One region of the Streptomyces sp. NPDC051286 genome, then DNA from elsewhere that is predicted to be linked to it. Evidence: riboswitches for the same ligand, from Rfam matches in the RefSeq annotation. Region 1 holds a riboswitch; each other region holds the start of a gene.
The links. A riboswitch is a leader RNA that binds a small molecule or an ion and turns the genes downstream of it on or off. The one in region 1 is predicted to bind cyclic di-AMP.
Positions count from the first base shown of each region.

Region 2: it holds a riboswitch for cyclic di-AMP, as region 1 does, so the genes downstream of both, ACIBB8_RS21435 (transglycosylase SLT domain-containing protein) here and ACIBB8_RS32060 (peptidoglycan DD-metalloendopeptidase family protein) in region 1, are expected to answer to the same signal.
Region 3: it holds a riboswitch for cyclic di-AMP, as region 1 does, so the genes downstream of both, ACIBB8_RS24820 (M23 family metallopeptidase) here and ACIBB8_RS32060 (peptidoglycan DD-metalloendopeptidase family protein) in region 1, are expected to answer to the same signal.

Region 1 is NZ_JBITER010000052.1:3,247-13,748, forward strand. It holds gene ACIBB8_RS32035 (aspartate aminotransferase family protein) at 1-534, shown strand, start outside; gene ACIBB8_RS32040 (XRE family transcriptional regulator) at 597-1,205, shown strand; gene ACIBB8_RS32045 (DUF6126 family protein) at 1,239-1,412, shown strand; gene ACIBB8_RS32050 (tyrosine-protein phosphatase) at 1,435-2,247, opposite strand; partial or broken gene ACIBB8_RS32055 (alpha-galactosidase) at 2,444-4,548, shown strand; cyclic di-AMP (ydaO/yuaA leader) riboswitch at 4,812-4,988, shown strand; gene ACIBB8_RS32060 (peptidoglycan DD-metalloendopeptidase family protein) at 4,992-5,912, shown strand; gene ACIBB8_RS32065 (SGNH/GDSL hydrolase family protein) at 6,078-6,923, shown strand; gene ACIBB8_RS32070 (STM4011 family radical SAM protein) at 7,066-7,983, opposite strand; gene ACIBB8_RS32075 (STM4012 family radical SAM protein) at 7,992-9,341, opposite strand; gene ACIBB8_RS32080 (STM4013/SEN3800 family hydrolase) at 9,338-10,153, opposite strand; gene ACIBB8_RS32085 (STM4014 family protein) at 10,224-10,502, opposite strand, start outside.
Region 2 is NZ_JBITER010000020.1:127,833-138,334, forward strand. It holds gene ACIBB8_RS21410 (DeoR/GlpR family DNA-binding transcription regulator) at 1-283, opposite strand, end outside; gene ACIBB8_RS21415 (MFS transporter) at 358-1,551, shown strand; gene ACIBB8_RS21420 (dihydrodipicolinate reductase) at 2,072-3,151, shown strand; gene ACIBB8_RS21425 (carboxymuconolactone decarboxylase family protein) at 3,148-3,627, shown strand; gene ACIBB8_RS21430 (GMC oxidoreductase) at 3,631-5,274, opposite strand; gene ACIBB8_RS21435 (transglycosylase SLT domain-containing protein) at 5,879-6,646, opposite strand; cyclic di-AMP (ydaO/yuaA leader) riboswitch at 6,651-6,836, opposite strand; gene ACIBB8_RS21440 (DUF5996 family protein) at 7,409-8,362, shown strand; gene ACIBB8_RS21445 (UBP-type zinc finger domain-containing protein) at 8,374-8,733, opposite strand; gene ACIBB8_RS21450 (aromatic acid exporter family protein) at 8,967-10,193, opposite strand; gene ACIBB8_RS21455 (hypothetical protein) at 10,373-10,502, shown strand, end outside.
Region 3 is NZ_JBITER010000026.1:76,021-86,522, forward strand. It holds gene ACIBB8_RS24780 (SSI family serine proteinase inhibitor) at 221-628, opposite strand; gene ACIBB8_RS24785 (FAD-binding oxidoreductase) at 712-2,094, opposite strand; gene ACIBB8_RS24790 (sulfite oxidase) at 2,293-3,396, shown strand; gene ACIBB8_RS24795 (SHOCT domain-containing protein) at 3,399-3,815, opposite strand; gene ACIBB8_RS24800 (hypothetical protein) at 4,011-4,232, shown strand; gene ACIBB8_RS24805 (SPFH domain-containing protein) at 4,332-5,528, shown strand; tRNA gene ACIBB8_RS24810 (tRNA-Met) at 5,641-5,714, shown strand; gene ACIBB8_RS24815 (PP2C family protein-serine/threonine phosphatase) at 5,943-7,097, shown strand; cyclic di-AMP (ydaO/yuaA leader) riboswitch at 7,358-7,510, shown strand; gene ACIBB8_RS24820 (M23 family metallopeptidase) at 7,522-8,634, shown strand; partial or broken gene ACIBB8_RS24825 (aldo/keto reductase) at 8,790-8,907, shown strand; gene ACIBB8_RS24830 (PrsW family intramembrane metalloprotease) at 8,899-10,389, opposite strand.

The DNA.
Region 1 (10,502 bases):
TTCAAACGCGTCTATTCGTCGATGGACCGGGTTCTGGTCCACTCGGCAAGCTTCGGCTCCAATGCCCAGGCGATGGCGGCCGGGCTCGCGGTCCTGGCGGTGATGGAGGACGAGGAGACCGTCGCGAACGCCCGCCGCACCGGAGAGCTGCTGCGCGATCGGCTCGCCGCGCTCACCGGCCGCTACGAACTGCTGCACGAGGTCCGTGGCCGCGGGCTGATGATCGGCATCGAGTTCGGCCGGCCGAGCTCGTTGAAGCTGCGCAGCCGATGGACCATGCTGCAGGCGGCCCGCAAGGGTCTCTTCGCGCAGATGGTCGTCGTGCCGCTCCTGCAGAAGCACCGGATCCTCACCCAGGTCTCCGGCGACCATCTGGAAGTGATCAAGCTGATTCCGCCGCTGGTCATCGGGGAGCCGGAGGTGGACCGGTTCGTGACCGCGTTCACAGCGGTGATGGATGACGCGCACAGCGGCGGCGGCCTGATGTGGGACTTCGGAAAAACGCTGGTCAGACAGACCGTCGTCAACCGCTGACGCGGAATTGCCTCTGAGGCAAAATATTTGCCTCAGAGGCAGGATGCTGGCCCAATAGGTATATGAACTCTCCCGATGGAGGGGTGGCCGACGAGCTGCCCGGCGTCGCGCCACGCCTGCGCGATCTGCGCCGCCGCCGTGGTCTGACCCTGGAGGCCGCCGCCCAGCACGCCGGGCTGTCCCCGGCCCATCTGTCTCGGCTCGAAACGGGCCGGAGGCAGCCGTCGCTGCCCATGCTCCTCGGACTTGCCAGGATCTACGGTACGACGGTCTCCGAGCTGCTCGGCGAGATCGCCCCCGAACGTGACGCGATCGTCCGCGGTGGCCGGTTCGAGGGGGCCGAGGCCGACGGCTGGATGTACCAGCAGGCCGGCGGGTCCGGCCGGGCGATGCAGGCCCTGCGCGTCCGGGTCCCGTACGGCGCCCAGGGTGATCTCGTGCGGGTCCATCCCGGCGAGGAGTGGCTGTACGTCCTTGCCGGGCGGCTGCGGGTGAGCCTCGGCGACACCGTGCACGATCTCGACCCGGGCGACAGCGCCCACTTCGACTCGCTCACCCCGCACCGGATCGCCGCCGTGGACCGCGACGGATCCGAGCTGCTCTTCGTCCACACCCTGTTGCAGAGCCCCGCCGCCGAGCTGTGCCTCGGCAGCGGTACCCACCGTCGCTGAGACCGGCCCGGTCGGTCACCAGAAAGGACTGTCATGTCCGATTCAGAGCACTTCGATCCGCTCACCCCGAGGTCCCAGAAGAACTACGACGCGCAGGAGCGGAAGTTTCCGCGCGGCGTGGTGATCAGGCTGTTCGCCTATCTCATCGCCGGACACATCTTCGCGGCCTTCCTGTACCTGCTCTTCGCGGTGGCCGGAAAGGGCTGACCTCGGCCGGTGTACGGTCCGGCTACGCCTCTTCGAGGAGCCGTCCGCGCAGCCGCTCCAGGATCTCCGGAGTCAGCTTCAGGCCCTCGGCGAGATAGCGGTCCGTGCTGCCCCAGGTCTCCTCGATGGTGCTGAAGGCCTCGGCGAGGTACTCGGCGCGGGCGTCGAAGAGCGGGCTGAGCAGCTCCACCACCTCGGGCGACATCCCGGTCGCCGAGGTGTCGGTGCGCCGGACCTTGTACCGGCGGTGCGGATCGTTGGACTTCAGGTAGTCGGCCTCGATGGCCTCGCGCTCGACGCCGACCGCCAGCAACGAAACCGCGATCGAGAGACCGGCACGGTCCTTGCCGGCCGCGCAGTGCATCAGAGCGGGAACGCTGTCCTCGGCCAGGGCGTGCAGCACCCGGCTGTGCTCGGCGGTACGGTCCCTGATGATCGACTTGTACGAGGCGGTCATCCGCGCCGCTCCCTTGCCGTCGGCAAGGACCGAGCGCAGCTGTGCGATGTCGCCGTCGCGGACCATCCGCCAGAACTCGGCGCCGTCGGCCGGGTCGGAGAGCGGAATGTTCACATTCCGCACGCCCGGCAGGTCCACGTCCGGGCCTTCGAGCCTGTGGTCCGCCGCATTGCGGAAGTCGAAGATCGTGTGCAGCCCGAGGCCGCCGAGGAACGCGGCGTCCTCGTCGGTGGCGTGCGCGAGGTGACCGCTGCGGAAGAGCCGTCCGTGCCGCACCCGGCGGCCGTCCACGGTCGGCAGTCCGCCCACATCGCGGAAGTTGCGCACACCTGCCAGCTCGGGTTCCGTCGACGGGACCTGCGGCACCTGCTGCGTCACGGTGTCTCCTGGAGTGTCTGGCGTCGGCGCGGCTCGCCGGCGAGGTCAGTTCCTGCGACGATACGACATTGAATTCTCTGGCCGTCATCTCGGCCGTTTCCCGCTGAACACCCCATGGAATTCCCCTCGCACGGGCGTTGCCCGGCCGTCGGCCGGCGGCCGATGATGTGCGGAACTGTGGGAATGCGGGGATGACGTGATCGAGACGGGTGAGCAGGGTCGGACCTGGCTGCTGACCGGGGCGAGCGGCAGCTACGCGCTGCACCTCACCGGCCGGGGCGAACTACTGCATCTGCACTGGGGGCCGCGGATCTCCCTCGCGGCCGCCGAGGCCCTCGCCGCCGCGCCCGAGCCGCCCTTGCGGGGCTTCGAGTCGCGGCTGGACGGCCGCGAGGAGTACCCGGTCGAGGGTGGCCCCGCTTCGTCCGGCCCGCTCTCTCCGTACGCACCCCCGAAGTCCGTGGTACCGAATGGGCGTTCGCCGGGGCCGTCGTGGACGGAGACGAACTCCGTATCGCGTTCGCCGACTCAGTGCAGCGGCTCGCGCTCACGCTGCACTACCGGATGCGGGACGACTCCGATGTCATCGAGCGCTGGGCCACCGTCACCCACACCGGTCCTGACGGTCCGCCGCTGGAGCTGTTGCGCGCCGACGCGGCGGCCTGGGCGCTGCCCGCCCGGGACAGCTGGCGGCTGAGTCAGCTGCACGGTCGCTGGGCGGCCGAGACACAGCTCGTACGGTCGGAGCTGACGTACGGCGAGAAGGTCCTCTCCAGCAGGCGCGGCCACACCGGACACCAGTTCCTGCCCTGGGTCGCGCTCGATGCGGACGGCGCCGCCACCGAGGAGGACGGCGAGGTGTACGGCTGCGCGCTCGGCTGGTCCGGCTCGTGGCGGATCGCGGTGCAGCAGCTCCCCGACGGGCTCGTGCAGATCACCGGAGGCGCTGGATACGACGACTCCGGGCTGCTGCGGCTCGCACCGGGGGAGACGTACACCACACCGGTGTTCGCCGGACTGTGGAGCGCCGAAGGGTTCGGCGGGGCGAGCCGGTCCTGGCACGCCTGGCAACTGGCCCATGTCGTCCCGGGCGCCGAGAGCCTGCGGCCGGTGCTTTACAACTCCTGGGAGGCGACCGGCTTCGATATCGCGGAGGACCAGCAGCGCGCCCTCGCCGAGCGCGCCGCGGCGATGGGCGTCGAGCTGTTCGTCGTGGACGACGCGTGGTTCGGGCGGCGCACCAGCGACCGGGCCGGACTCGGCGACTGGACACCCAACCCCGAGCGATTCCCCGGCGGGCTGAAGCCGCTCGCCGACGAAGTGCACGGACTCGGCATGCAGTTCGGCATCTGGGTCGAGCCGGAGATGGTGAACGCCGACAGTGATCTCTATCGCGCGCACCCCGAGTGGGTGCAGCACTTCCCTGGGCGGACCCGGACCGAATTCCGTCATCAGTTGGTGCTCAATCTGGCCCGGACCGATGTGCAGAACCATCTGTGGGAGCAGCTCGACAGGCTGCTCTCCAGCGCCCCGATCGACTATGTGAAATGGGACTTCAACCGCTGCTTCACCGATGCGGGCTGGCCGGGCGAGGACTATCCGCAGAAGCTCTGGATCGCGCATGTGGACGCGCTCTACACGCTGATCGACCGGCTGCGGGCCGCCCACCCCGGGGTCGCCTTCGAGTCCTGCTCGGGCGGCGGTGGCCGGATCGATCTGGGGATCCTCGCCCGTACCGACCAGGTGTGGACCTCCGACAACACCGACCCGCTCGACCGGCTCGCCATCCAGGAGGGCTTCGGGCAGATCCATCCGGCGCAGGTGATGGCCGCCTGGGTCACCGACAGTCCGAATGTCCAGCTCAACAGCAGGGTCAGTTCGCTGCGCTTCCGCTTCGTCAGCGCGATGGCCGGGGTGCTCGGGGTCGGCGGGGATCTCACCGAGTGGAGTGACGAGGAACTGGCCGAGGCACGGAGCTGGGTGGATCTCTACAAGGAGATCCGTCCCGCGGTGCAGCACGGCGCGCTGTACCGGCTGCGTGCCCCGCGCGGTGGACTCAGCGCCGTGCAGTACATGCACGGCGACGAGGCCGTGGTGCTGATGTGGCTGGAGGCACAGCGGTACGGGGAGCGGCCGCCGGCCCTGCGGCTGCGCGGGCTCGACCCCGCGGCGACCTACACCGACCTGGACACCGGGGCGGTCCACCACGGCGCCGTGCTGCTGCATCAGGGTCTGCACACCGGCCTGAGGGGGGACCTGGACGCGAAGGTGCTGAGGCTCCGACGCGGGGAACGCTCATGACATGTCCGTATTGCGTCTTTTAGCGGAACATGGCCTATTTCTACGGGAGATGATGCCCTCCTCGTGAGCGGGATCATATTCGTGACGGTGCGTGGTGGTGCCACGGATGGGTATTCCGGATGTCGCGCGGAAATCCAAGATCCGTAATCCACGGAGGGTGACCAGGATTCCGCGCCGATTTCCCGGCGCGGATTCCGTTGAGTAATCGACGGCTTGTTTCCGCCTTCCTCGCTCGCCTACGGTCACCCTCAATCCGGACGGACCGCCTAATCCTGCCGCCGCCCGGAATTCGCATCCACTCACGTGTGGCAGGAGCGGGGGAACCAGGTAAGCCGCCGCCCGGAGAGATCCGGTCGGCTCGGGGTGAAGTCGCGAACTGCGACCGGGCATCTCCAGCCCGAACCCGACAGCTCACCTCGTAGGCGCCGGAGAGGAAATTCTTCATGCCCGCATCGGGTAAGCATCGCCGTCCCAAGTCCAGCACGATCGCCCGTGGCGTCGCCGCCATCAGTGCCGGTGGCGCCGTCGTCGCCCTTCCGCTGCTCGGCGCCACCGGTGCCCACGCCGCGGAGCAGGCCGCGCCCACCGCGCAGTCGGCAGCCACGCACGCCGCCGCCGAGGCCGCGCCGGTCGTGAAGAAGCAGGTCGAGACCCGGACGTACTCCGTCGTCGCCGGTGACAACCTGTCGAAGATCGCCGCCGAGCAGCAGGTCGAGGGCGGCTGGCAGAAGCTGTACCAGGACAACCGCGCGGTCGTCGGCGAGAACCCGAGCCTGATCCTCCCGGGCATGAAGCTGACGCTCGGCGGCAAGCCGGCCGGCTCCGCCGCGACGACGGACACCACGCAGTCCGCTCCGGCTCCGTCGACCTCCTCGGCCGACAAGTCCGCGTCGCAGTCCAAGACTTCGGGCTCCGTCAAGACCACCACGGCCTCCGCCTCGGCCGGCCAGAGCAACAGCTCCGGCTACGTCCACCCGGTCCCGGGCAACCACACCACCGCCTACCGTGCCTCCGGCTCCAACTGGTCCAGCGGCAGCCACACGGGCATCGACTTCCCGGTCCCCACCGGCACCAGCGTGAAGGCGATCACCTCCGGCACCGTCGTCACCGCCGGCTGGGGTGGCGCGTACGGCAACCAGGTCGTCATCAAGCACGCCGACGGCCACTACTCGCAGTACGGCCACATGTCCTCGCTCTCCGTCTCGGCGGGCCAGACCGTGACCGCAGGCCAGCAGGTCGGCCTCTCCGGTGCCACCGGCAACGCCACCGGCCCGCACCTGCACTTCGAGATCCGCACCGGCCCGGCGTACGGGTCGGACATCGACCCGATCGCCTACCTGGCCTCGCACGGGATCTACGTCTGATCCACGGCTGATCCGGTCAGCTCGGTGAAGGGGCGGTGCGCAGCGGCGCGCCGCCCCTTCGCTTATTCCCCGTTTACCAAAACCTGACCGGTGGCCTATCTCACCACCCGTCAACCCCTTATTACGGTCGCGTAGGTCACATTCGGCGGTGCAGGATATGCGCTTGTGGCAGACGATTCGAGAAACAATCAACGTGGCGTCATCAACCGGCATGGCGCCATCGGGTCGTACGCAGCGATTGGCGACAGCTTCACCGAGGGAGTCGGAGACCCCGGCCCGGACGGAACCTTCGTCGGCTGGGCGGACCGTTTCGCGGTACTTCTCGCGGACCAGCTCCCGGACCCCGACGCGGCGACGAGCCCCGAGGGCTCCGCGCACGGAAACTTCCGGTACGCCAATCTCGCCGTACGCGGACGCCTCCTCGACCAGATCGTCGAGGAGCAGGTACCGCGCGCCAAGGAGCTCGCACCCGATCTGGTGAGCTTCTGCGCGGGCGGCAACGACATCATCCGGCCCGGCACCGACCCCGACGACGTGGCCGAACGCTTCGAGCGCGCGGTCGCCGAGCTCACCGACTCGGTCGGCACCGTCCTGGTGACGACCGGCTTCGACACCCGCGGCGTTCCCGTCCTGCGCCATCTGCGCGGCAAGATCGCCACGTACACCGCCCATGTGCGCTCCATCGCTGATCGCTACGACTGCCCGGTCCTCGACCTGTGGTCGCTGAAGTCCGTGCAGGACCGGCGAGCCTGGGACGACGACCGGCTCCACCTGTCGCCCGAGGGGCACACCCGGGTCGCGCTGCGCGCCGCCCAGGTCCTTGGTTTCGATGTACCGGCTGACCCCGACCAGGAGTGGCCCCCGCAGGCACAGCGCGGCACGCTGGAGGTCCGGCGCGACGACATCCACTGGGCGCGTGAGTACCTGGTTCCGTGGATAGGGCGTCGGCTGCGCGGCGAGTCCTCCGGCGACCACGTCGAGGCGAAGCGGCCGGACCTCCTGCCGCTTTAGGGCGTGTGTCGAAAGCCCCGCCTGCCAGGCGACGCCGGGCCCGCCCTACGGGCGGACGACGCTCCTTTCGAAACACGCCCCAAGCCCTCTCTTCGGCCTCATCGGCCGGACGTGCCCGTTCCCTTTCTGCCTCTCGGGGGCTTCAGGCTTGTCCGGCGACGGGGGACACCGGCAGGAACCGGCGCCCCGAGGGTGCCGGTTTGCCCGGGCGTCGGGCTGGTATGCGCTCCAGGACGCCACCCGCGAAGACGTCGTACAACGGCAGCGTCTCCAGATGTACATAGCCGATGTGGCAGTCGCAGACGGCGAGCGGACAGGCCCGCGGACCGAGCGCACGCCGGTAGCTGCCGTCGTACAGGTTGCCGAGCTCGGCCGGGACGAAGTGGCAACGGCGCACCGTGCCGTCGCCGTCCACCGAGATGACGGACTCGCCGGTCCGGCACGGCATGCCCGCCGAGCGGTGCGGGTGACGGCTGTACGGGAAGAGGGGGTCGAGGGCCGTCCAGCGGTCCGCCTCCTCGTCCGTGTAGCTCTGCCCCTCTGCGGCATTGACCCAGAGATAGACCTCGTCGGGCAGGTCGGTGCGGAGCCGCCGCGCCTCGTCGAAATGCTGCTCGAGACCGACGACACCGACGCTGTACCGGACACCGAGAGCGGACAGTTCCCGGCACCTGGCGAGGAAACGGTCGTACGGTGTCTGCCCCGGGTGGTACGTGCACCACAGTGCGATCTTGTCGCGGCCGGCTCCACCGGCTTCGGCCAGCCAGCGGGTACGACCGCTGAGATTGGTCTGGATCGCGACCCGGCCGATGTGCGGCAGCTGCGCCAGTTCCACCAACGCGCGGCGGTACCAGGAACGGACCAGCCCCTCGCCCCACGGCGTGAACAGCACTGAGATCCTGTCCCTGGTCTGCTCCGCCGCCCACGCGGTGAACCGCTCCAGGGCGGCGCGGTCGGCACGGAGCTGCTCCGGGCTGTCGCGCCGCTTGGCGAACGGACAGTACGGGCAGTCGTAGTCGCACGACGCCAGGGGACCCCGATAGAGGATCGTCAGATCCATGGGAGTGCTCACTTCGGTTCGTACGCGGCCATCGCGGCCCGTACAGCGGGGGAGAACAGTTCGGGACCCAGCGCGTCGGAGTGGGCGAGCCCCTCGGGCGAGAGCCGTAGCAGCCCGGACGCCACGGCGGACCCGTCCAGCCAGCCGCGCGCCTCGAACCGGTTCAGCTCACCTGGGAAGTCGTCACCGGGAGCGGCGCCGAACCGCTCGCGGTATTCCGCCAGTTGCAGCCCCTCGGCCTGAAGGAGAGACTGCAGAAGGTGGCGCCTGCGCGCCTCGTCACCGTCGACGTACCGCCCCACTTCCGCGCGGGAGAAGTCGTCGGTGGCGGTGTAGCCGTCGATGATCGCCCGCACTTTCCGCATGTCCACCGCGTAGTCGAAGGAGTAGTGCAGCCGACTGGTGTACGAGCGTGCGCCGCAGCCAAGACCGATCATGCCGTCCGTCTGGCACGCGTAGTCGGCAGGGCCCTGCTGCGGGGCGTCGGCGCGGCGGAACATCCGCATCGACACCTGCTCGTAGCCGTGGGTGAGGAGATGGTCCCGGCCCGCCCGGTACAGCCGCAGCCGCTCGTCGTCCCAGGCCGCGTCCGCCGCGGCTTCGGCGTCGGCGCCGAGCCGGTCAAGGCCGGTCAGCGGGCGCACGTAGAGCGGATAGAGATACAGCTCCTCCGGCTGCCAGGCGAGGGCCGCGTCCAGAGAGGAACGCCAGCTGATCTCGGTCTGTCCGTCGATGCCGTAGATCAGGTCGATGTTGAGGACCGGGATGCGTGCGTCGCGGATCCGGCCCAGCGCCGCCTCCACATCGGCGCGGCGCTGGGGACGGACCGCCGCGCGTGCCTCGGCGTCGACGAAGCTCTGTACGCCGATGCTGATCCGGGTCGTCCCGCGGTCGGCGAGGACGGCCAGCCGGTCAGTCGTTGCGGTCGACGGCGAGGTCTCGACCGACAGCGGCACGGACCGCAGGTCGGCGCCCATCCGCTTCTCCGCGATGTCGCAGAGCCGCTCCAGCTCGGCTGCCGCCAGGAAGGTGGGGGTGCCGCCGCCGAACGCGGCCGCGGCGAACCGCACCGCCTCGTCGTCACCCAGCGCGTCGCGCACGGCGGTGGCCTGCCGGTCCAGTGCGTCGAGATAGCGGGTCGTCAGCTCGTCGGGGGCGCCGATCCGGGTGAAGAGGTTGCAGAAACCGCAGCGGACCTCGCAGAACGGTATGTGGAGATAGAGCGAGAGCGCGTCCTTGCGCTCTCCCGCCCACAGCTCGCGCAGCGCGGGCCGGCCGTTGAGCGGGCGGTACGCCGTCTTGTGCGGATAGGCGTAGACGTAGCTCTGGTACGGGCGGACGGTGTGCGGACTGGTCATCGTGCAGTGGCCCCCGGTTCCAGGAAGAAGTGCGCGTACGGAACGGTCCAGACGGACTCGTGGCCGAGCCGGTGACCGGTGTAGCCGTCGTCCCCGTACGCCGTGCCGTGGTCGGAGCAGACGATGGCGAAGCAGCGCCGGCGGCTGCTCGCGGCGGCAAGGAGCCGGCCGATGTGTGCGTCGACGTACTCCAGGGCGGCGGCGTGCGTGGCGCGGGAGTCACCCGACTCGCGGGTGGCGCCGGGCTGGTGGAACCAGTTGGGCTGGTGCAGCGCCGACACGTTGACGAAGAGGAACAGCCGCTGTTCGGCGGGTAGCCCCGCGACGACCTGCTCGGCCCGCGCCACCTGGGCCTCGAAGGAGGTGGGTGACGCGACGCCGAACTCGGGTTCCCAGTGGCTCTCCTGGAACATGGCCGGCAGCACGGAACCGAGCGGGCCCTGCCGGTTGAAGAAGCCGACGCCTCCGATGCACACCGTGCGGTAACCGGCCCCGGCGAGAGCGGACACCAGATCGGGGGTGTCGAAGACGAAGGTCCGGGAAGCGGTGGTCTCACTGCCCGCGAAGCGTGCCGCGAACAGCCGGGGGTGAGGGCCGGGGGCGGCGGGCGTCGGCAGGAATCCCGCGAAGATCGCCTGGTGCGAGGCATAGGTGAAGCTGCCCGGGGCATGCCGCTTCTCCCAGACGCCGCCCGGCAGATGGCGGGCCAGATGCGGGATGCGTCCGGCGGCGGCCAGCTCCGCCGCCACGTCGTAGCGCAGGGTGTCGAGGATGACGAGCAGCAGATCGTGACTGCCCACGATCTCGCTCATGTCCGGATTCCCGGGGTGTTCCGAGGGGGCGGCGTCCGCGTCGCGGATGCCGGCGACGGCCTGTCCGGTGTCAGGGGGTGGCGCTTGCACGGTGGTTCCTTGCTCTGTTCAGTACGGCGACGACCTGCGTCGCATAGGTGTCCAGGCCCTCGAAGCCGCTGCCGGGCAGCCCGGTCAGGCGTGGCAGCAGGTCGCCGAAGGCGTTGACCTCGCCGACGGCGAACCGCCGCCAGCCGGTCGCGGGCAGCAGATCGACGGCCACACACAGCGTGTCCGGGAAGCAGGCAGCGGCGCGCTCGCACACGGCCAGGGCCTCGGCCCAGCTGCCGCCCGCCGCCTCGACGGCCGC
Region 2 (10,502 bases), on a different contig from region 1:
ACTCCCCGTCGGCGATCAGCCCGGCAACCTCGGAGGCAATGCGTCGCTTGGCCTCCAGCCCCTCCGTTGCCCGCAGCCCGAAGGGGGGTTCGTCGCCGCGCAGCAGCAGGCTCCTCGCTCCTCCGCGGTATCGCTCCAGAATCCCCTGCTCGGCCAGGGTCTCCAGGTCACGGCGGATGGTCATCTCCGACGCGCCGGTCAGGGCGGCCAGTTCCGCGACGCCGGCACTGCCCGCGTCGCGCACCGCCTCGGTGATCCGTCTCAGTCGATCTGCACTCGCCACATCCGCGATAGAACACCATTGGTGTTCACAATGCAACCTTTCGAACACCAATGATGTTAGATATGTTCATCGACATGGAGAGATCGCTGCGGACCGGCCGTCTGGTCACGACTGCCTACTTCGCCCTGAACGGCTTCGTCCTGGGGATGTGGGTCGTCCACATCCCGGCTGTCGAGCGCCACGTGGGCATCAGTCATGCCGTGCTCGGCTGGCTGCTGCTGCTCCTCGGCGCGGGAGCCTTCGCGGGGATGCGGATCACGGGCCCGCTCACCGATCGGTGGGGCGCCCGCATCGTCGTACCACTGGGCGCGGCTCTGTGCAGCACGGCCGTGGTCCTTCCCGGCCTGGCCACGAACGCGTGGACGCTGGGAGCCGCACTCGCACTGCTCGGACTCGGCAACGGCTGTCTGGACGTCAGCATGAACGCCCACGCCATTCAGGTCGAGCGGGGCTACCGACGCCCCGTCATGTCCGCCTTCCACGCCACGTTCTCCATCGGCGGCGTCCTTGCCGCGCTGGTGGGCGCGCGCACGCTCAGCTGGGGCTGGAGCCCGGCGGTGACCCTCGGCTCGGTGGCCGTCCTCGGCCTCGCGGTCGCCGCGCTCGCCGCCCGCGGGCTCCTGCCGGCCGAACACACCCCCTCCCCTGCCGGGGAGGCTCCCGCCGATGTGACACAACCCGTGCACCGGACATCCCGCCGCATCTGGGCGCTGGCCGCGCTCGCGCTGATGCTCATGCTCTGCGAAGGAGTGGCCAATGACTGGAGCACTCTGCATCTGCGGGACATCCTGAACGCCAGCGCCGCCACCGCCGCTCTCGCCTACGGCGCGTTCTCGACCGCCATGACCATCGGCCGGCTGCTGACCGACCGAGTGGCCATGCGCTTCGGGCCCGTCGCCATCCTCCGCTACGGGGCGGCCCTGGCCGCGGTCGGGCTGACGACGGCCACGTTCTCCACCTGGATCCCACTGGCCCTGGTCGGCTGGACCGTGTTCGGGGCCGGGCTGTCCGGCTGCATCCCCCAGCTCTTCAGCGCCGCAGGCCACGCCGACCCGAGCGCCGCCGGGACGAATGTCTCGCGTGTCGCCGGTCTGGGCTATCTCGGCATGCTGGCCGGCCCCGCCGTCATCGGACCGCTGACGCACTTCGTCCCGCTCAACCTGACCTTCCTGCTACCCCTTGGGTTCTGCGTCGTGGCTGCGTGCGCAGCCGGAATACTCCGCCCGCCGCGCAACGCTCCGAGCCGACTGGAGGCCGAGGCAGCATGACCGGCACGGACCGCACGAGCTCCCTGTCCACCCGCGCCGTCCTCGCCGCACCGCTCACGGACACTCGGGGAGCGAATGGCTGCAGGCCTCGTGGTACTTCTCGCGCGCCTGCCGGAAGGCCGGCTCCCGGTACTGCTCCTCCGTCCCCAGCGGAAGCGTCGGCCGCCACAACTCGTTGGACCGGTCGAGTGCGTCCCGGGTTTTCTTCCTGGCAACGGCCAGAGCCGCAAGCGCCGTTGACCGTTTCTCAGGATCGTCCGAGATCGATCCGAATGCTCAGCCCAGCCGCTTGTCGCAGGCGCGTGCGTTGTCGCCGCCCGCGCTCGCTCCTGCGTCCCGTTCCTCGGTCACACCGGGCTCGTCCCCCAGGCGCCGGCCCGGGGGTGTACCCCATTCGGTAACGACTTAGCTGGCGCGGCCCGGGCGGTGTCGCGGTGGCAGCCGACTCCCCTGCCCCGCCCGGCAAACTCGTCGCGTCGCGGCACTAGGAAGTGATAGGCCCTCTCGCTACCCTCCGCGCATGATTTCCACGGTTGTCTGGGGCACAGGAAATGTCGGCCGCGCCGCGATCCGCGCCGTTGAGGCCCATCCGGCGCTCGAACTCACCGCCGTACTCGTCCACAACCCCGACAAGGTGGGACGCAACGCGGGCGAACTCGGTGGGCTCGGTCGTCCGCTCGGGGTCCTGGCGGGCGACGACGTCGATGCCGTGCTGGCCACCGGTCCCCGGGCCGTCGTGTACGCCGCGTCCGGCGACATCCGCCCCGACGACGCCCTCGCCGACATCTGCAGGGCGATCCGGGCCGGGGCCGTGGTCGTCACCCCCGCACTGTACGCACTGTACGACCAGTTGGGCGCCCCGCCGGAGCTGCGGGATCCGGTGCTGGCCGCCATCGCGGACGGTGGCGGCTCGCTGTTCGTCTCCGGTGTCGACCCCGGCTGGGGCAATGACGTCCTCCCGTTGCTGATCAGCGGACTCGGGACCTCCGTGGACGTGATCCGCTGTCAGGAGATCTTCGACTACTCCACCTACGACCAGGAGGAATCGGTGCGGTACCTGGTCGGCATGGGCCAGCCGATGGAGTACGAGCCGCTGATGCTCGCACCGACCGTCCCGACCATGGTGTGGGGTGGGCAGATACGGCTGATGGCCAGGGCTCTGGGAGCCGAACTCGACGACATCCGCGAGACGTTGGACCGAAGCCCGCTCGACGCCACGGTGAGCACCAGGACGATGGGCACGTTCGAGGCCGGCACCCAGGGCGCCGTGCGGTTCGAAGTGCAGGGCATCGTCGGGGGCGAACCCCGCATCGTCATCGAGCACATCACGCGCATCCACCCCTCCTGCGCACCGGACTGGCCGACACCGCGCGACGGAGACGGCGCACATCGAGTGATCATCGAGGGCCGCCCGCGCATCGAGGTCACGGTCGAGGCCACCGACGAGGGCGAGAACAGGTCCGCGGGCGGGAACGCCACCGCGGTCGGCCGGCTCGTGAGCGCCATCGACTGGCTCGTGGACGCGGAACCAGGACTTTACGACGCGCTCGACGTCCCGCTGCGCCCAGCAGTCGGCAAGCTCGGAAGGAGACATCCATGAACATCGACATCCCCGAGGGCAAGGACGCGATCGAGTACGTGTGGGGTGAGATGGTGCCCGGGATCGGGATCGCCGCATCGAACTTCTCGCTGTCGGTGTACGCCCACACGACCCTGGGACTGCGCGAGTTCGAAGCCGCGCGGTTGCGGATCGCCCAGATCAACGGGTGCGCCTTCTGCCTCGACTGGCGGACCGAACGGGACGGCGTGAAGGTCGAGGAGGATTTCGCCGACGCGGTGACCCAGTGGCGTACCACCGACGTGTTCGACGACCGGACCCGGTTGGCCGCCGAATACGCCGAGCGGTACGCCCTGGATCACCACAACCTCGACGACGCGTTCTGGTCCCGGATGACCGCGCACTACAGCCAGCTCGAGATCGTGGAGCTGAGCATGAGCATCGGATCATGGCTGGCGTTCGGCCGGCTCAATCATGTGCTGGGCCTCGACACCAGCTGCGCGCTGCCCGGCCGTTGACCGTCACAGGTCGGTGGCGATGATCTTCTCGATGTTCCGTTCGGCGAGCGCGGTGATGGTGACGAACGGATTGACGCTGGTGTTGCCGGGGATCAGCGAGCCGTCGATGACGTACAGGCCGGAGTAGCCGTGCAGGCGGCCGTAGTTGTCGGTGGCCCGGTTCAGCACTGCGCCGCCGAGCGGGTGGTACGTGAGGTGGTCGCCCCAGATCTTGTAGGTGCCGAAGAGATCGGTCCGGTAGATCGTCCCCTCCTTCTGGTTGATCCGGTCGAAGATCGTCTTGGCGGCATCGATGGACGGCTGCTTCCAGGCGGTCTGCCAGTTCAGGTCGACCGTTCCTGTCGCGGCGTTCCAGGAGAACTCGGCCCGGTTCGGGTTCTTGGTGATGGACAGGTAGAACGACGCGTACGTCTCGATCCCGGTGGGCAGCGGCGCGACTTCGGCGAACGCGCCACCAGCGGCCCAGTTGTCGATGCCGCCCGTGGGAATGGACGCCTGGAGGCTGCCGGTCGGGTCCCACATGTGGTTGGCCCGGCCGCACATGACATTGCCGTTGTCGCCCCACCCTTTACCGATCTCGTTGTTCAGGCCGGCGAGCGCGCCGGTGGCCTTCAGCTTCACCAGCAGCTTGCTGGTACCCACGCTGCCGGCCGCGAAGAACACCCGGTCGGCGGTCACCGTCTTGGTGACCGTGGTGACACCGCCGGTGTCGATCTGGTCGATGACGACCGTATAACCGCCGCCTGGCGCCGGGGCGACCGAAGTCACCTTGTGGAGCGGCGAGATGACGACCCTGCCGGTGGCCCTGATCCGGTCGATGTACGTCTTCTGCAGCGACTTCTTGCCGTAGTTGTTGCCGTAGAGGATCTCGCCGGCCAGCGCCGACTTGGGGACGGTTCCGGCCTCTTCCTGCTTCATGTAGTCCCAGTCGTACACGGTGGGCACGAAGACGAACGGGAAGCCGGCGCGCTGGGCCTGCTCACGGCCGACCCGGGCGTACTGGTAGCACGCGGCGGTGTCGAACCAGGCCGGGTCGATGGTGCCGGCCCCGAGCCCGGCGTTGGCGCGCGGATAGTAGATGTCGTACATCTCGTCGGCGTCCACCGACGGGAGGACGGCTCCGAAATTCTCGCGCTTGGGAGTGACCGCCATCCCACCGTTGACCAGCGAGCCGCCACCGACGCCACGGCCCTGGTAGACGGTGATCCCGCTGAACTCCTCGGCGTCGAGGATCCCCGTGGTGCGGGTGATGTTCTTGTCGATGGGGAAGCCGAGGAAGTTGCTGAGGGGCTGCTTGGTCCTGGTGCGGAGCCAGTACGACCGGCTGTCCGGGGAGGTCGTGTTGGCGAAGATCTTGCCGTCCGGGCCGGGGGTGTCCCAGGCCATGCCCATTTCGATCATGTGCACGTCGACGCCCGCCTGGGCGAGACGCAGCGCGGCGACGGAGCCACCGTATCCGGTGCCGATCACCAGGGCCGGGACATGGGCCCCGGAGTCGATCGGGGCAGTTGTGGAGCCGACCCCGGCCTGGGCCGGGGTGGTGTGACCCGCAAGGGCCACGGCTCCTAAAATAGAACCAGTTCCTGTGATGAACCTTCGACGCGAAAGGCCCTTGGGGCCTGCATTGTGCATGGTAAAGTCACTCATGTGACACGCCTCACTCTCCAGAGAGTGAAACTGGTTCTACTGCTGTTCGCGCATTAAGTCACTACATACCGATGGGTAACATGCACCCGACCGAGGCGGCCCGGATGCGCAACGCTGCCTGTCAGGCGGGCCGCCCCCGGCGGGCCGAACCTGGTCGCACACACTAACGGCCTGGTGCACGATAGCGAGTGGATCAGCGAGCGGCGTCATGCGGCTTCGAATCCAAGGCGGAAGAGGGAGGCGACGCGAAGGGGGCCCCTCCCGTGCCTTCAAGGCCATGGGGGAGTCGTCGACTGACGACAACGCCGGAAGCGGAGTCGCATGACGCCGGGAGCCCGCTCGCTATCGTGCACCAGGCCGTAAGGGCCGACCCGTAATCCCTGGTGGATCAGGGCACGGCGTCAGATGCGGTGCATCGCAAGGCGGAGGAGCGTCCTCATACTGGGCGCATTCGGACGTTCCGGCGACGCCGCAGGATGCGAAGCAAGGCGGGCTGACTTCTCGACTTCTGCACAGTCTCCCGTGCGCGACACCGACGGGAACGGGTGGCGAAGCCCCATCGGACCTTCGCCACCCGTCATGCCTGAATCAACGCAACCGGGCGTCAGTAGGCCCCGAACACGTTGTCGATCGAGCCGTACTTGGCGGCGGCGTAGTTGCATGCGGCCGTGATGTTGGCGACCGGGTCGTAGGGGTCCATCGACGTACCGGGCACGTGGTAGGCCCGGAACGTGGGGTCGATGACCTGCAGGAGGCCCTTGGACGGCGTGCCCTTGGCGGCGTTCGAGTCCCAGTTGTTGATGGCCCGGGGGTTGCCCGCGGACTCGCGCATGATGTTGCGGTGGATGCCGTTGTAGCTGCCGGGGATGCCGTGCTGGGCCATGACGGCCAGCGACTCCTTGATCCAGCCGTCGAGGTCGTTCGTGTACGTCGCGGGCTTCGCGGTGACGGCAGCGGCGGTGCTCGCGGCCGTCGTGGACTCGACCGCCGTGGTCGCGGTGGCGCCGATGGTGAGCTTCTGGCCCGCGTGAATGACGCCGGGGTCGGCTCCGATGACCGCTCGATTGTCCTTGTACAGCTGCTGCCAACCGCCGCTCACGGAATGACTCAGGGCGATCCTGTAAAGGGAATCACCGGCTATCACGGAATAGATGGTGGGCGTAGCCGCCCGCACGGCAGCCGGCTTGGCGGGGGCGGCAGCGGGCGCCACTGTCTTGGAGACGGCGGCGGTGGCAGGCTGCGCCGGCGCTGCCGAGGCAACGGTTGCCCCGATCATCGGAAGCGCGAGAACGGCTCCGCCCGTGCTCACGGCGATGAATCCGCGAGTCAGCGAACTGGGCTTACGACGACGGTGGTTAACCTGTGCGGGCATGGCGTATTCCTCTCCGTCGCCTACGAGGTGAGCTGTCGGGTTAAGGCTGGAGTTGCCTCGTCGTATGGGAATACGACTTCACCCCTAGCCGTTCCGGATACCGGATCGGCGGCTTGCGCGGGTCCCCCGCTCCTGCCGTACGTGAGTGGTCGGGTTCCCGGACGGCGGCAGGATTCGGCGTTCCATCCGGATTGACGGTGACCGTAGGCGAGAAACTCCGACCCGAACAAGTCCCCATTTCTCGATCACAATTCATTTACAAGATCGAGTCGCGGAAATTTTCACATTCCACCCCGGTCCGCGAAGCCAACTTTCTTGGCACAGAAGGGAACCGGGCGGCATGCCAATGCGTCCGCGGGTCCGGAAGGTGACTCTCACCACTCAGCCCGAAAAGGGCGATTTGCCCGGTACGTAAAAGCTCAGGCCCGCACGGGTTGCACGTTCACCAGAACGGCGAGCGATTTCCCCTTATCGCCAAAATTGCGACATTTAGGAGATTTTGGCGCTGCCGGACGGACACCCCGCCTCCGACTCGTCGGGAAGGGCGTCCCCGGGGAGACGACCAGGAGCAGCCGCGCGTCACCCGTCTGCGCCGACTGCGGCGCGCGAGTGGCCGCCCACCGTCCAGGCGTGCAGGTTCACGCGAACGACACCACGGCGGCCGCACAAGGTGCCGCACACCTTGGGCATGGCCATGATGGTGCGGAAGAACGCCCTGCCCGCCCGCCGGGACCGTCCGGCAGCATGAGAGAAGTGATGGCGATGGAGCTGTTCCCGCCCATGCCGCTCGCCGAATGGCGTGACACCAAAGAGACGCTCCACCGCTTCGCGCAGATCATCGGAAAGATCCGTCTCGCGGCCAGTGTCCGGCGCAATCACTGGTGGAACGTCCCGTTTCACCTCACTGGCCGCGGTATCACCACCCGCCCCATGGGGCAGATCGACGGCAACCCGATTTTCACGGTGGACTTCGACTTCGTCGGCCATCGACTCGTCATCACAAGACTGGACGGCACGACGGTCTCGTTCCCGCTTTCGGGCCAGTCCGTGGCTTCCTTCCACAAGACGGTCATGGCCGCCCTGGACGCGCTGGGCATCGAGGTGGATATCAACTTGCCCAAGCCATTCGATCTGTCCGACGCCGACCGTCCGTTCGCCGAGGACACGGAGCACGCGGCATACGATCCCGAACAGGCAAACCGGTATTGGCAGGTCCTCAGTCAAGTAGCACTGGTACTGGAGGAATTCGCCGCGCGGTTTTCGGGGAAAGTCAGTCCGGTGCACCATTTCTGGCACACCTTCGATATCGCTCACACCCGCTTTTCGGAGCGTCAGATCGACCAGCCCAAGCAAATCGACCCGGTGACCCGGGAGGCCTACTCCCGGGAAGTGATCAGCTTCGGTTTCTGGTTCGGTGACGACACGTTCGCCGCGCCCGCGTTCTACTCGTACACCGCTCCCGAACCGGCGCGGCTGGCGGAGGAACCCCTCACTCCGGTGTCGGCGCAATGGGTGGATCGTGGCGGCAGCCACCTGGCGGTGCTGCCGTATGACGCGGCCCGCACCGAGAGCGATCCACGTGGGGCCGTACTCGCCTTCTACGAAAGCGCCTATCAGGCCGGCGCGGGGCGCGCCGGCTGGGACATCGCCCGTCTCGCCTGCCCCGGCGGCATCACCGATCCGTGCCTGAGGACCCGTACGCCTGCCCGAGGATGAGGAGCGCGGCTTCAGTGCAGTTGCCGCTCCCAGTCCGCGGGGACCTTGCCCTGGGGACCCGGGGTCGGCTGGGCGACCGGGTGCGAGGTGGGCGGGAGCAGCTCCAATCCCTCGTAATATTCCTCGGTCTCGATGTTCCAGAGCCAGTTCTCCCCCGGTTCGAAGCTGGCCAGGAACGGATGTCCTGCCTCGCGTGCGTGCTTCGTACCGTGCTGCGAGGGCGAGGAGTCGCAGCAGCCGATGTGTCCGCACGCCGCGCAGCGGCGCAGGTGCATCCACCATCCCGGTCCGTCGCCCGCCAAGCAGTCCGCACATCCCGCCCCGCTGGGAGCCGCGGTGAGATCGATGCCTGGGATCTGGTCAGGTGCCATGTGACGTGCCTCCGTGATCAGGCGCGAGACCGCGGACCCTGCGGGTCCCGTCCCGGTGCTCTGAGGCTTCCGATTGCCCTCCTGCATCGTAAGGCCGGGCTACCGGGTCCGCCCGCGTCGAACAGCCGTGCCGGACTCCGGGCGCCGCTCGATGATGTGAAGTGCTCGCCCTGTGGAGGACCTTCGCGTACGCCGACGGCAGCGCAGGGTGCGGGTCTCCCATCGCCGCGCCGTCACCCTCCCGGGACTGTCGGCTGCGGGGCCCGGTGGCTGCCGAGCCGCCGCCGCAGTGCGGCGAGCCGGGGATAGCGTTCGTGCAGTTCAGCGGAGTGGCGGTCGAGCTCCTCGCCAAGGCGTTCGGCGCGTTTGTCGATGTCCAGCTCATCGAGAATGCGGTCGACCTCGGCGAGCAGCGCACCGTGCAGTTGCCACTGTCGGGGGTGCTCCTGAACGTCCTCCAGCAGGAGGTCGGCCACCACGTCCCGAGTGGCGCGGCTGGCGGCCAGTGCGGCGGCAAGTCGCGACTCCGCCTCCTCGGCATTGGCGGACACCGGGGTGGTGATCAGAGTGGAGAAGCTCTCGATGGCGTCGGCCATCTGCGCAAAGAGTTCCCGGAGCGAGGCGGCCACGTCCTCCGGGAACATGGTTTCCCCGGTCCGGGCTTTGGCCAGGTCCGTCAGCGTGCGGGCCAGTACACGGAGTACAACGGCACAGATCTCCAGTGTGTCGAGTCCGGTCCGCAGGACGATGCGGTACAGAAGGCCCTGCCGGATCCGGGGGTTGAGCAGGAGACTCTCCTCGGCCTGCCGGAGCGAGGCGTCGACGGCCACGATGTCGTGGTCCAGTCTGCGGGCATCGTGCAGTCTCGCCGCCGCCTGCGCGACCGAGACGTGGCCGCCGACCTCCTCGCCAATGGCCCGGAACATCCGTCCCATCTCCCCCGCCAGTTCGTCGATGGACACGCCCGCGTTCTGCACCCATACGGGCGGTGCGAGCAGGTTGAACAACAGGCCGACGCCCGCACCGATCAGGGTCTCCAGAACGCGGTCCCATGCGGTGGCGGCGACCTGGGAGACGCCGAGGACGAGCATCGCGCTGATGGCGACTTCCGGCACGAACTCGTCCACCCGCACCATTCGTCCGATGATCAGCGAGCTGAAGATCGTCAGGCCCAGGCTCCACCAGTTCAGACCCACCAGCGCGCTGAAGCCGATGGCGATGAGCACCCCGACGACGACGGAGTTGACGCGCCGGATGCCCGTGGTGAGCGTCGCGTACAGGGTGACCTGAACGACGAGGAGCGCGGTCAGCGGAGCCGTCAGCGGTACAGGCTGAGGAAGAGTCCACACCGCGACGACATAGGAGATGACCGCGGCCGCCGTCGAGCGCAGCGTCTGCGCCGCGACAGGCTCGGTGGTCCGCCGTACGAGCTTGATCACGGGTGCGGAGAGTTCAGGCATTTCACTCTCCTTCCCTCGTACGTCTGCTTGCAGCACCACGAATCCACCGGACGGGTTGCGCGTGGACTCCGTCGTTGGGTCCGTACCGCCGCCTGGCGTCAGTGGTCGGCTGGCGGAGTGCCGGAAGTCGGCGCAATGCGGCCCTGTGGGTGTGGGGCGCCGATCCCTACGCTCGTGCCATGCGTGTACTTGTCGCCTCGACCAGCGGATCGGGACACTTCAGCCCGCTTGTCCCGTTCATCGACGCCTGCGCGGCGCGTGGGGACGATGTCCTCGTCGTCGCACCGCCGAAGCTCGAACCGTCACTGG
Region 3 (10,502 bases), on a different contig from region 1:
TAACGTCGCCGTGCGATCTGGCACGCCGGGTGCGGTGCACGTGTGCGGGGCCCCTGTGCGGACTCACTCCTGCTCACTGCTCAGGAACGGTTTGACGCAGCCGAAACTCTACTGTTCGCGCTGACCGCTGAGATTGTTCTGGCTGGGTGAGCATCGCCATACGTATGTCGGAACGTCCCTGCCCGGCCCACACGCCGGGCAGGGTGTGTTCAGGGCCGGGTCAGAAGTCGAAGACGGGCCCCGCGCTCGCCCCCATGACGCAGGCGTTCGGGTAGCTGCGCCGCCAGTCCACCGTGGTGCCGCTGTACGTCCCCTGCGCGGTGACCGTGACGGGGTCGTGGATCAGCAGGCACGGGTGCGGGTTGCCGGGCAGCTCGTCGAGGTTGCCTCCGGTCTCGTTCAGGGCGGCGCAGGCCTCCGCCGCCTTCGGGTGGTGACTCGTGAAGGTGGGCGGACACTGGAGGACGATGCCGCGGATCCAGGTGTTCTCGCTGCCGGAGACGGTCAGGAAGAGGCTGCTCTCCTGGGCGTCGGCGTGCGCGGCGGGAGTCAGGAGCAGGGGCGTGGCCAGGGTTGCGGCGGCCAGCGAGGCCGCGGCCAGACACCGGGCGGCGGAAGAGATGATCATGGTCTGGGTAACGAAGAGCCGGTCACGAGGACACGAGCGGTGTGCCCCGGATACGTGGCCTCACTGCTGTACGCGTGACCTCATCACCGGCCGGCCGGCTTGATGTTCTGGTTGGTGTGGAAGAAATTGTCGGGGTCGTACGCCTGCTTGACGGCCGCGAGCCGGTCGTAGTGGTCGCCGTAGGTGGCCCGTACCCGGTCCTGGGACTCGCCCGTGCCCATGAAGTTCACGTACGTCCCGCCCATCGACTGCGGGTGCAGTTCCTCCCAGTAGTCCACGCACCACTGCCTGAGCGTCTCGGCGTTGTCCGGGTCGGGGTCGACGCCCGCGATGACGCCGGACCAGACGGCGTCCCGGTACGCCCAGGCCGTGTCGTCCGGCCCGATCCGGTGGGCGGCCCCGTCGACCGGATACAGATGCGTCAGCGACAGGTCCGTGGGGAGGTTCTCCGCGTACTTGGCGTGGACGGCGATGGCTTCGTCCGTGATCCGGTCGAAGAAGTTGCCCCGCCAGTACCACTGCAGTCCGCTCGGGAGCAGTGCGTCGAACATGGTCTGGAGCGCCGGGTAGGGCATCGGCGAGGTGAAGTGGAAGGCGGGCGGGCCCGGTTCGGCCACGACCTTCAGGGTGGCTTCGAGGAGCTCGGGGCCACCGGTCCAGCACCAGACGACGCCGCACATCTTCTGATGGTGGATCTCCTCCGGGAACGGCGGGCCGGGCGGCACGGTGAACGCGGCGAAGAAGCCGTTCAGATCCTCGGGCGCCTGCGGCAGGAAGTCCCGGTACCACTCCAGGACTTCGCGGATCCGGTCGACCGGCCACACGGTGATCGCGACTCCCACGGTGTCGACGGGGTGCAGCCGGAAGTCGAAGGAGGTGACGATGCCGAAGTTCCCGCCGCCGCCGCGCAGCGCCCAGAAGAGGTCGGTGTTCTCGGACCCGTTCGCGGTGACGTGGCTGCCGTCGGCCAGGACGACGTCTGCCGCGAGGAGGTTGTCCACGGTCAGGCCGTACCTGCGGGTGAGATAGCCGTGGCCGCCGCCGAGGGTGAGGCCGCCGACCCCGGTCGTCGACAGGATTCCGGAGGGCGTGGCCAGGCCGAACGCGTGGGCGGCGTGGTCCAGATCGCCGAGCAGGGTGCCGCCGCCGACCCGGCCGGTCCGGGCGGCGGGATCGATGTGCGCCCAGCGCATCGGTGACAGGTCGAGGGTGACGCCGTCGTCCACCAGGCACAGTCCGGCTCCGCTGTGTCCGCCGCCCCGCACGGCGAGTTCGAGACCTTCGCCGCGGACGAAGTCCACCGCGGCCATGACGTCCGCCGCGTCCGTGCACCGCACCACGGCGGCCGGGCGCCGGTCGATCATGCCGTTGTAGATCGTGCGGGCCTCGCGGTACTCCGGGTCCTGCGGGCTGATGACCGGACCGCGCAACGCGGCCCTCATCGCGTCGAGCGTGGTGGAGTCCATGGCCGTCTCCTTGCCGCGGGTGCGGACCGCTGCCGTATCCACGCTCCCGCCGGTCGGAGGGCCGTGCAATCGGCAGACGCGGCGCAAAGAGCGGGATGCGGTGTCCGGCAGGTGAGGAGCGGTGGTCGGGATGCCCGGACGGGCGCACCATGAATCCATGGACCGACCGTTCCTGAGCAGTGAGCGGGAGTGAGCCCTGTGAGCCCGCCAGGGCGCCTCGCCGAGCCCGGCGAGGGCATCAGCCCGGAGGAACTCGCGCTCGCCGCCCGCAACCACGGTCTGCCGCTGGAGGCGCTGCGCTACGACATCACCCCGCCCGGAATGCACTACGTGCTGGTCCACTACGACATCCCCGAGATGCCGGACGGCTCCTCGCAGCTCACCGTGCACGGCAGGGTCCGGACGCCGCTTGCACTGGACCAGGCGGCGCTGCGGTCGTTCCCGGCCGTCACACTGCGCGTCACGATGGAGTGCGCGGGCAACGGCCGGGCCCGGCTCGTACCGCGGCCGGTGGGCCAGCCGTGGCTGGTCGAGGCGGTCGGTACGGCGGAGTGGACCGGGGTGCCGCTGCGGCTGCTGCTCGCCGAGGCCGGGGTGGAACCGGACGCCGTCGAGGCGGTGTTCTGCGGGGCCGACCACGGTATTGAGCAGGGTGTCGAGCAGGACTACCGGCGGAGCCTGCCGGTGGACGTGGCCACCGGCGATACACCGGAAGTGCTGGTGGCGTACGCGATGAACGGTGGTCCGCTGCCGCCGCAGCACGGCCATCCGCTGCGGCTGGTGGTGCCCGGCTGGTACGGCATGGCACATGTGAAATGGCTTCGGGAGATCCGGCTCACCGAGACCCCGTTCACCGGCTTCCAGCAGACGACCGCCTACCGCTACCGGCAGGAGCCCGACGATCCGGGTGAACCCGTCACCCGGATCGCTCCCCGGGCGCTGATGATCCCGCCCGGGTTCCCGGACTTCATGTCCCGGACCCGTTTCGTACGCCCCGGCCGGGTCCTGCTCCGGGGCCGGGCCTGGTCAGGGGAGCCGCCGGTCACCCGGGTCGAGGTGAGCACGGACGACGGCCGCTCCTGGTACGACGCCGACGTCGCCCCGCCGGAGGGGGACGGCAGACACACCTGGGCCTGGCAACGGTGGCAGGCGCCGTGGAAGGCGGTGCCCGGCACCTATGTCCTCAGCGCCCGTGCCACCGATGCCGGGGGCCGGGTCCAGCCCCTCACCCAGCCGTGGAACCGCGGCGGCTACGGCAACAACCTGGTCCAGCGGATCGCCGTCCGCTGCGTGCCGGGGTGAGCTCAGACGAGGAGTTTTGTCTTCGCCCGCTGGAACTCCTCGTCCGTGATCGCGCCACGGTCCTTCAGCTCGGCGAGTTTCGCCAGGTCCTCGACGCTGCCGCCGCTGGGTTTCGCCGGGCCGGGCGCGGGGCCGGTGGCGGCGGCTTCCCGTACGTACGCCTTGAAGGCGGCTTCCCGCTGCCTGGCTTCCTCGATGTCACGCTTCCCCATGGATTTACCGCGCACGATCACGTAGATCAGGACGCCGAGGTACGGCACGACCAGGGAGAGGATCAGCCAGCCCGCCTTGCCCCAGCCGCCGAGGTCGTGGCTGCGGAAGATGTCCGTGATGACCTTGAAGAGGAGGAAGAGCCACATGATCCAGAGGAAGAACCAGAGCATGGTCCAGAAGAGGTTGAGCAGGGGGTAGTCGTCCACGTTCCGCTCCCTGGTCGTCGCGTCGTTCGACTCGTCGCTTCGTCTCGGCGGCACAGCCCTGAACGACTGAATAACAAATCAGTCATATCACCGGATTTCACCCACCGCTCGCTGTCGTACGCACCGTTCCTCCGGGGCCGTTCCCGCGGAGGCGGCGCGGAGTACCGTGGAATGACCGAGGGAGGCGTGTGGCGTATGAGCGCCGCAGATGGGTCCGCCTGGAGCCCTATCGGGGCGATCGGCCGCGTCACCGTGCCGATCCCGCCGAACGGCCCCGGCGAAGTACTGGTGGCCGTACGGGGTGGGTCGGAGGCCTACACCGCATGGTCCGCGACGTCGATCGACAGGGACGTACGCGTCGTTGTCGTCGACTCGGTCTCGGCACGCGGCGTGATCGTCGAACGCCTGCCGTCCTGAACCGCGAACCGACGCCGGGGATCGACGCCGGGGGACGGTGACGGGCGGCGCCGCACCGGGACATCACGTCGAGAAGAGGCGTACGGCAGGAGTCCGCTCATGTTGTTCTGGCACGTTCCCGCGCCCAACGAGGCGATGCTCATCTCCGGATCGAAACGGCAGACGCACGACACCCAGTTCCGGATCGTCACCGGTCACGGCAGCTTCGTCGTGCCGGTGAAGCAGAGGGTGCGCATGCTCTCCCTGGCGCTGCGCGAGGCGGAGATCACCGAGGACTGCGTCACCCAGCAGGGCATCCGTCTCAACGTCCGCGCCGTCGCCGTCTTCAAGGTCGGTGACGATGCCGTCTCCATCGCGAACGCCGCCCGCCGCTTCCTGTCCGAACAGGACCAGATGGAGGAGCTCGCCGGCCGGATCTTCGCCGGACACCTGCGCTCCATCGTCGGCGGGCTGACCGTCGAGCAGATCATCCGGGAGCGGAACCGGGTCTCCCAGGAGGTCATCGCGGGCAGCCACGGCGAGATGGAGAAGCTCGGCATCGTCGTGGACGCCCTCCAGATCCAGGAGATCGAGGACTCCACCGGCTACATCAACAACCTCGCCGCCCCGCACGCGGCCGCCGTCGCCAGCCAGGCCCGGATCGCCGAGGCCAGGGCCGACCAGGAGGCGTCCGAGCGGGAGCAGCAGGCCGCGGCGCTCAAGGCCGAGTACGAACGGGACACCGCGATCAAGCGGGCCGGCTTCCTCGCCGAGACCGAGCAGTACAACGCCCGCGCCGCCCAGGCCGGACCGCTCGCCCAGGCCAGGGCCTCGCACGAGGTCATCGAGGAGCAGACCGCCCTGGCCGAGCGGCAGGCGGCGCTGGCCGCGCAACGGCTGGAGGCGGAGGTCAGGCGTCCGGCGGACGCCGAGGCGTACCGGCAGCGCACACTCGCCGAGGCCGCCCGGGACCAAGCGAAGTTCCAGGCCGACGGCACTGCGTACGCCGAACGGACCGTCGCCCAGGCGCAGGCCGACGCCAACACCGCGCGTGCCGCCTCGCTCCGGGACGGCAATCAGGAGCTGATCGCGGCCAACCGGATCGTGGAGAACCTGCCCGCCCTGGCCGACGCGGCCGCCCGCGGGATGTCGGGGGCCGACCTCACCGTGCTCAACGGCACCAACGGTGTCAACGAGATGGCGGCGGGCGTGGTCAGCCAGGGGCTGGCGATCCTCCACGCACTCCAGCGCGGTGCGAACACGGCGAAGCCGGTGGTCCACGCGAAGCGGGCCCCGCACATCACCGAATCGAACTGAGACCGACCGGCCGGTTCGGTTCCTCGGGGCAGTGGTTGGGAGCGGACGGGTGCGGGCGGATCAGCACATGGTCAACCGTCCGTCCCGGATGGCGTAGAGTTGTGTTCACCGACGCGGGGTGGAGCAGCTCGGTAGCTCGCTGGGCTCATAACCCAGAGGTCGCAGGTTCAAATCCTGTCCCCGCTACTGAAGAATCAGGCCCGGCACGCAAAGCGCGTGCCGGGCCTGATTCGTGTTTTCCGTCCCCCCTTCGGCCGATGCGGAGTCGCCGCGCGACGGGGCTCCGGCAAGCCTGGACAGTGGAGTGCGGCACCGTCCGCAGCCAGGCCCGTACTGGGCAGGAGACCGTGGGGCGTATCGGGCAGGAGACCGCAGGAGCCGCTGCGCGTACCGGGCAGGAGAGCACAGGTGGGGATGGCGGAGAAGCTGCGCGGGGTGCGGGGCGGGGGCGGCAGCCCTTCCCGGCGGGTCGTCCGCGCACTGCCGTCGTTGTTGATCGTCGCCGGGCTCGTGTTCGACATCCTCACCCCGCCGCCGTTCACCGCCGTGCCGCTGTTCGTGGCGGCCCCGCTGGCCGCCGCACCGTTCTTCTCACGGGCCAGCACCGTCCGTATCGGCGTCGCCTCGCTGCTCTCGATCCTCATCCTGCGGATCGAGAGTGGCACGGTGCTGCAGGTCGTGCCGTCCCTCGAGGTCATCACCGTGCTCACCGCCTCGATCCTTGCCCTCTTCATCAACGGAGTCGTAGAGCGCGGCAATGAGCAGCTGGCTTCGGCGCGGGTCATCGCGGAGACCGCCATGCGGGCCGTGCTGCCGGAGCCGAACGACTGGATCGGCGGGCTGCGGGTCGCCGCGCGGTACGAGGCGGCACAGGCGGACGAGTTCGTCGGCGGCGACCTGTTCGCCGTGGTGGACACCCCGCACGGCGTGCGGCTGGTGGTCGGGGACGTGCGGGGCAAGGGGCTCGACGCGGTCGAGGCGGTGGCGGTGATCATTGGTGCGTTCCGGGAGGTCGCCGAGCACGAGGCTTCGCTGGAGGAGGTGGCGCATCGGCTGGAGCGGGCGCTGGCGCGGGAGGGGGAGCGACGCGGCGGGATCGATCCGGTCGAGGGGTTCGTCACCGCCGTGCTCGCCGAGATCCCGCACGGTGGTGCCGAGGTACGGATCGTCAACCGCGGCCACCCCGAGCCGCTGCTGCTCCACCCCGACGGAAGGGTGGAGGTGCTGGTGCCGAGCGTGCCCGCGCTGCCGCTCGGCATGGGGCTGGGGGTGTGGCCGGACCTGGCCGACGCCTGGGGTCTGGCCGCCGGGACGACGCTGCTCGTCTACACCGACGGTCTCTCCGAGGCGCGTGACAAGCATGGGGTGTTCTACGACCCGGCGGCCCGGCTGCGTGGGCGGATCTTCCCCGGGCCCGAAGAGCTGCTGTCCGCGCTGACCGATGACGTACGGCTGCACACGGGCGGCAAGTCCACCGACGACATGGCGCTGGTCGCGGTCGTACGGCCCGCGGAGGGGCAGCCGGAGCGGCGCAGGACCGTGAAGATCGTGAGGCGCGGGCAGGAATGAGGCGCGGCTGCGGTGAGCGCACGAGGGCGATGCAACCGTGCGTAATCGAGGAGTGCCGCTCTGCATAACGTTTGACGCAACGTCAGAAAGACAGTAGTGACTGAGGCCGGGTCAACTCGCCCGATTCCGACCGGTTGTGTCCAGTAAAGTCCAGGCCAAGATCGTGGACGATCAGTAGGAACAGCTTGGAATCAGGCCTGTGCGTCTATTAACGTTCGATAACGCAGCGCGGTCGTCCCAGCCGTCGTCAGTGGCGGCACCGTGCGCGAGCGCCGAATTCCGCAAGGGAACCGGGGAACCACCTCCATGGGGTGAATCGGACACCTGTGTCTCGTGAGAGGCAGAGGAATCCGTAGGAGACCTTCCTGCTCCGAACCCGTCAGCTAACCCGGTAGGCGAGAAGGAAGGAAAGGAGTGCGCCTCCGTGGCGTCCAACAAGCCTGCCCCCGAAGCCCCTTCCCGGTTCGGCTCCGACTTCACCACTGAGTACGCAGCCGCGACGGGCACCGAGTCCGGCACCGGGCTCACCGCCGAGTTCGGGACCGAAGGCCTCGGAGAGACCGACCGGGCCTGGGAGGAATGGAACCCCACCGAGGAGTCCGTCCGCCCCGTACGCGGCAGGCACCGCGTCGCCAAGCAGCGCAACGGGCTCGCCCGTAGCTCCACGGTTCTCGGCGTCGGCGTCATCGCGGCCGTCGGCGCGGGCGGCATGGCCACCGCGCAGAGCAAGCCGCCGGTCTCCATCTCTCTTCCCGATTCCCTCGCGGAAAAGCTCCCCGACGCCAACTCCCTCCCCGGCGTGGGCGCGCTGTTCTCCGAGGAGTCCGCCACCGACCAGGCCCAGACCGCCGCCGCACCGCTGACCAGCGCGGGCATCACCACCGCCGAGGCCGAGCAGGGCGCCACCGACGCCGGCGAGGCGCTCCGCGCCCGCATCCTCCAGCAGGCAGAGCAGCAGCAGAGCGCCGCCGACGCGGAGGCCAAGGCGGCCGAGGAGAAGGCCGCCGCGGAGAAGGCGGCAGCCGAGGCGAAGCAGAAGCAGGACGTCGCCGAGGCCAAGGCCGAGGCCGCGAAGAAGAAGGCGGAGGAAGAGGCGAAGGCGAAGGCCGAGGCCGAGCGGCTCGCCAAACTGGCCGCCGCCTATGCCATTCCCACTTCCTCGTACACGATCACCTCGACCTTCGGCGTAGCCGGTTCGATGTGGTCCTCCGGCTACCACACCGGTCTCGACTTCGCGGCGCCGACCGGCACCCCGATCAAGGCCGTCCACACCGGCACCATCAAGTCGGCGGGCTGGTCCGGCTCCTACGGCTACCGCACGGTCCTGGAGCTCGAGGACGGTACGGAGCTGTGGTTCTGTCACCAATCGTCGATCGACGTCAGCGCCGGCCAGAAGGTCACCACCGGTGACACCATCGGCCGCGTCGGTGCCACCGGAAATGTGACGGGTCCCCACCTCCACCTGGAGGTCCACACCCCGGGCGGCACGGGCATCGACCCGATGACCTGGCTGCGCGACAAGGGCCTCACGGTCTGACGCGATGAACGCGGGCCGGTCCCACCGGCCCGCCACCGATCCCCGGCAGTCCTGACGCTCACCCCCCGACGTCAGGGCTGCCGGTTCGTTTGGCCACGGCTTTCGCGTGCGCCATGCATGGAATAGCAGCACCGCCGGAATCTGCTGATCCGCTTATGGCCGCTCTCCGCAGACTGGGCTCTTCCGGCCTTCAGGTCTTCCCGCTCGCCCTCGGCGGCAACGTCTTCGGCTGGACCGCCGAGGAGACGCAGTCGTTCGCCGTCCTCAGGGCGACAGGTACGGGTTGTGGCCGCCGTACGGCTGGTACTGCTGCGGAACCGGCGCCGGGGCCATGTAGTGCGGGCGCAGACGGCCCGTTGCCTGCGCCGCGTACGCCAGGGCGGGGGCGGCCACGTCCCGGCGCTGCCAGAGATGGTGCAGCAGTTCCAGTTCACGTGCGGTGAAGTCCGGTTCCGCCGCCCCGCGGCCGGCCCGGCGGCGCAGGAACGCCAGGGACGTGGCGAACGACTCGTACTCGGTGACCGCCCGCGCCGCCGCCTTGCCGCGCGCCTTGGCCTCCGCCTTGGCGTGGCTCCGTACCTGAGCCGCGATCCGGCTGTGAGTGCCGTGGGCGGGGCCGTAGGCAGAGGCGTATCCGTAACCCGGGGCTCCGTACTCCGCTTGCGCGTGCTGCTGGCGCGCCAGGTCCCGGGCCAGGCCGCGGGCCCGCATCGAGGAGAGCGCGAGCGGCTCGGCCGGGGTCAGCCAGCCGGCGGCCGCGTACGCGGGCAGTTCGGTCGCCAGGGTGCGCAGCTCCCGCTGGCGCGACCAGACCGCCAGCCAGGTGACCAGTCCGAAGACCGGGACCATGAACACTCCGTACACGACATAGAAGCCGTACGGGCCGAACGTCCCCGAACCGTTCCACAGGGCGTGCATGCTCATGGCGAGGATCAGTCCGAGCAGCGGCAGCGCGATGCGGCGGATGCGGTGGCGGCGTGCGCTGAGCGCCGCGAAGCCGAAGCCCAGGCCGGTCAGCACGGTGAAGAGGGGATGCGCGAACGGCGTCATCACCCCTCGTACGAAGAAGGTCGCGGCCGTCACCGACGCCAGGCCCGAGTTGCCGATCTGCTGGTCCTCGCCGAACGCGTTGCCCAGGTAGAGGATGTTCTCGGTGAAGGCGAAGCCCGTCGCGGTGAAGCCGGCGACGACGACGCCGGCGACGACACCGCCGAAGTCCCGTCGCCGGAACAGGAAGATCAGCAGGACGGCCGCCGCCTTCGCGCTCTCCTCGACCACCGGCGCTATGACCGTGGCCCCGAGAGTGTCCGCGCCCGCCGGGTCCGCGGTGGCCGTCGCGATCCAGCGGGTCGCGAACGAATTGGCGATGATCGCGACCAGGGCGGCGGCGCATGCACCCCAGGCGAAGGCGAACAGCAGATTCCGCCAGGGTTCGGGTTCGACCCGGTCCAGCCAGCGGAACGCCGTCATCAGGAGCGGGACGGGCAGCACGGCCAGACCCAGCCCGACCAGGAACCCTTCGGTGCCGGTCTGGGCGCGGACCAGGGCCAGGATCACCAGTCCGCACAGCGCGAGCACCGTGAAGACAGCAGCGATACGGAACGTCTTGCTCCGCCAGATCATGCCGACACGGCGCGGACGGTAGCGCCACTGGCCCCGCTCCGGCACGGCCGCCAGGATCTCGCCGACCCGCTGCTCCTCGAGGAGCGGGACGGCCGGCTGCGGCTGTTGCTGCTGGACAGACCCGTCGGACACCCCATGACCCTAACGAGGGGAACTGACAGCTGACCATGGGGCAGTGCGGTGCGTGCACCGCCCCGTCAGGAAATCTGCAGCTAAGAGTGCCCGGCAGTAGGCAGCGCGGGTGA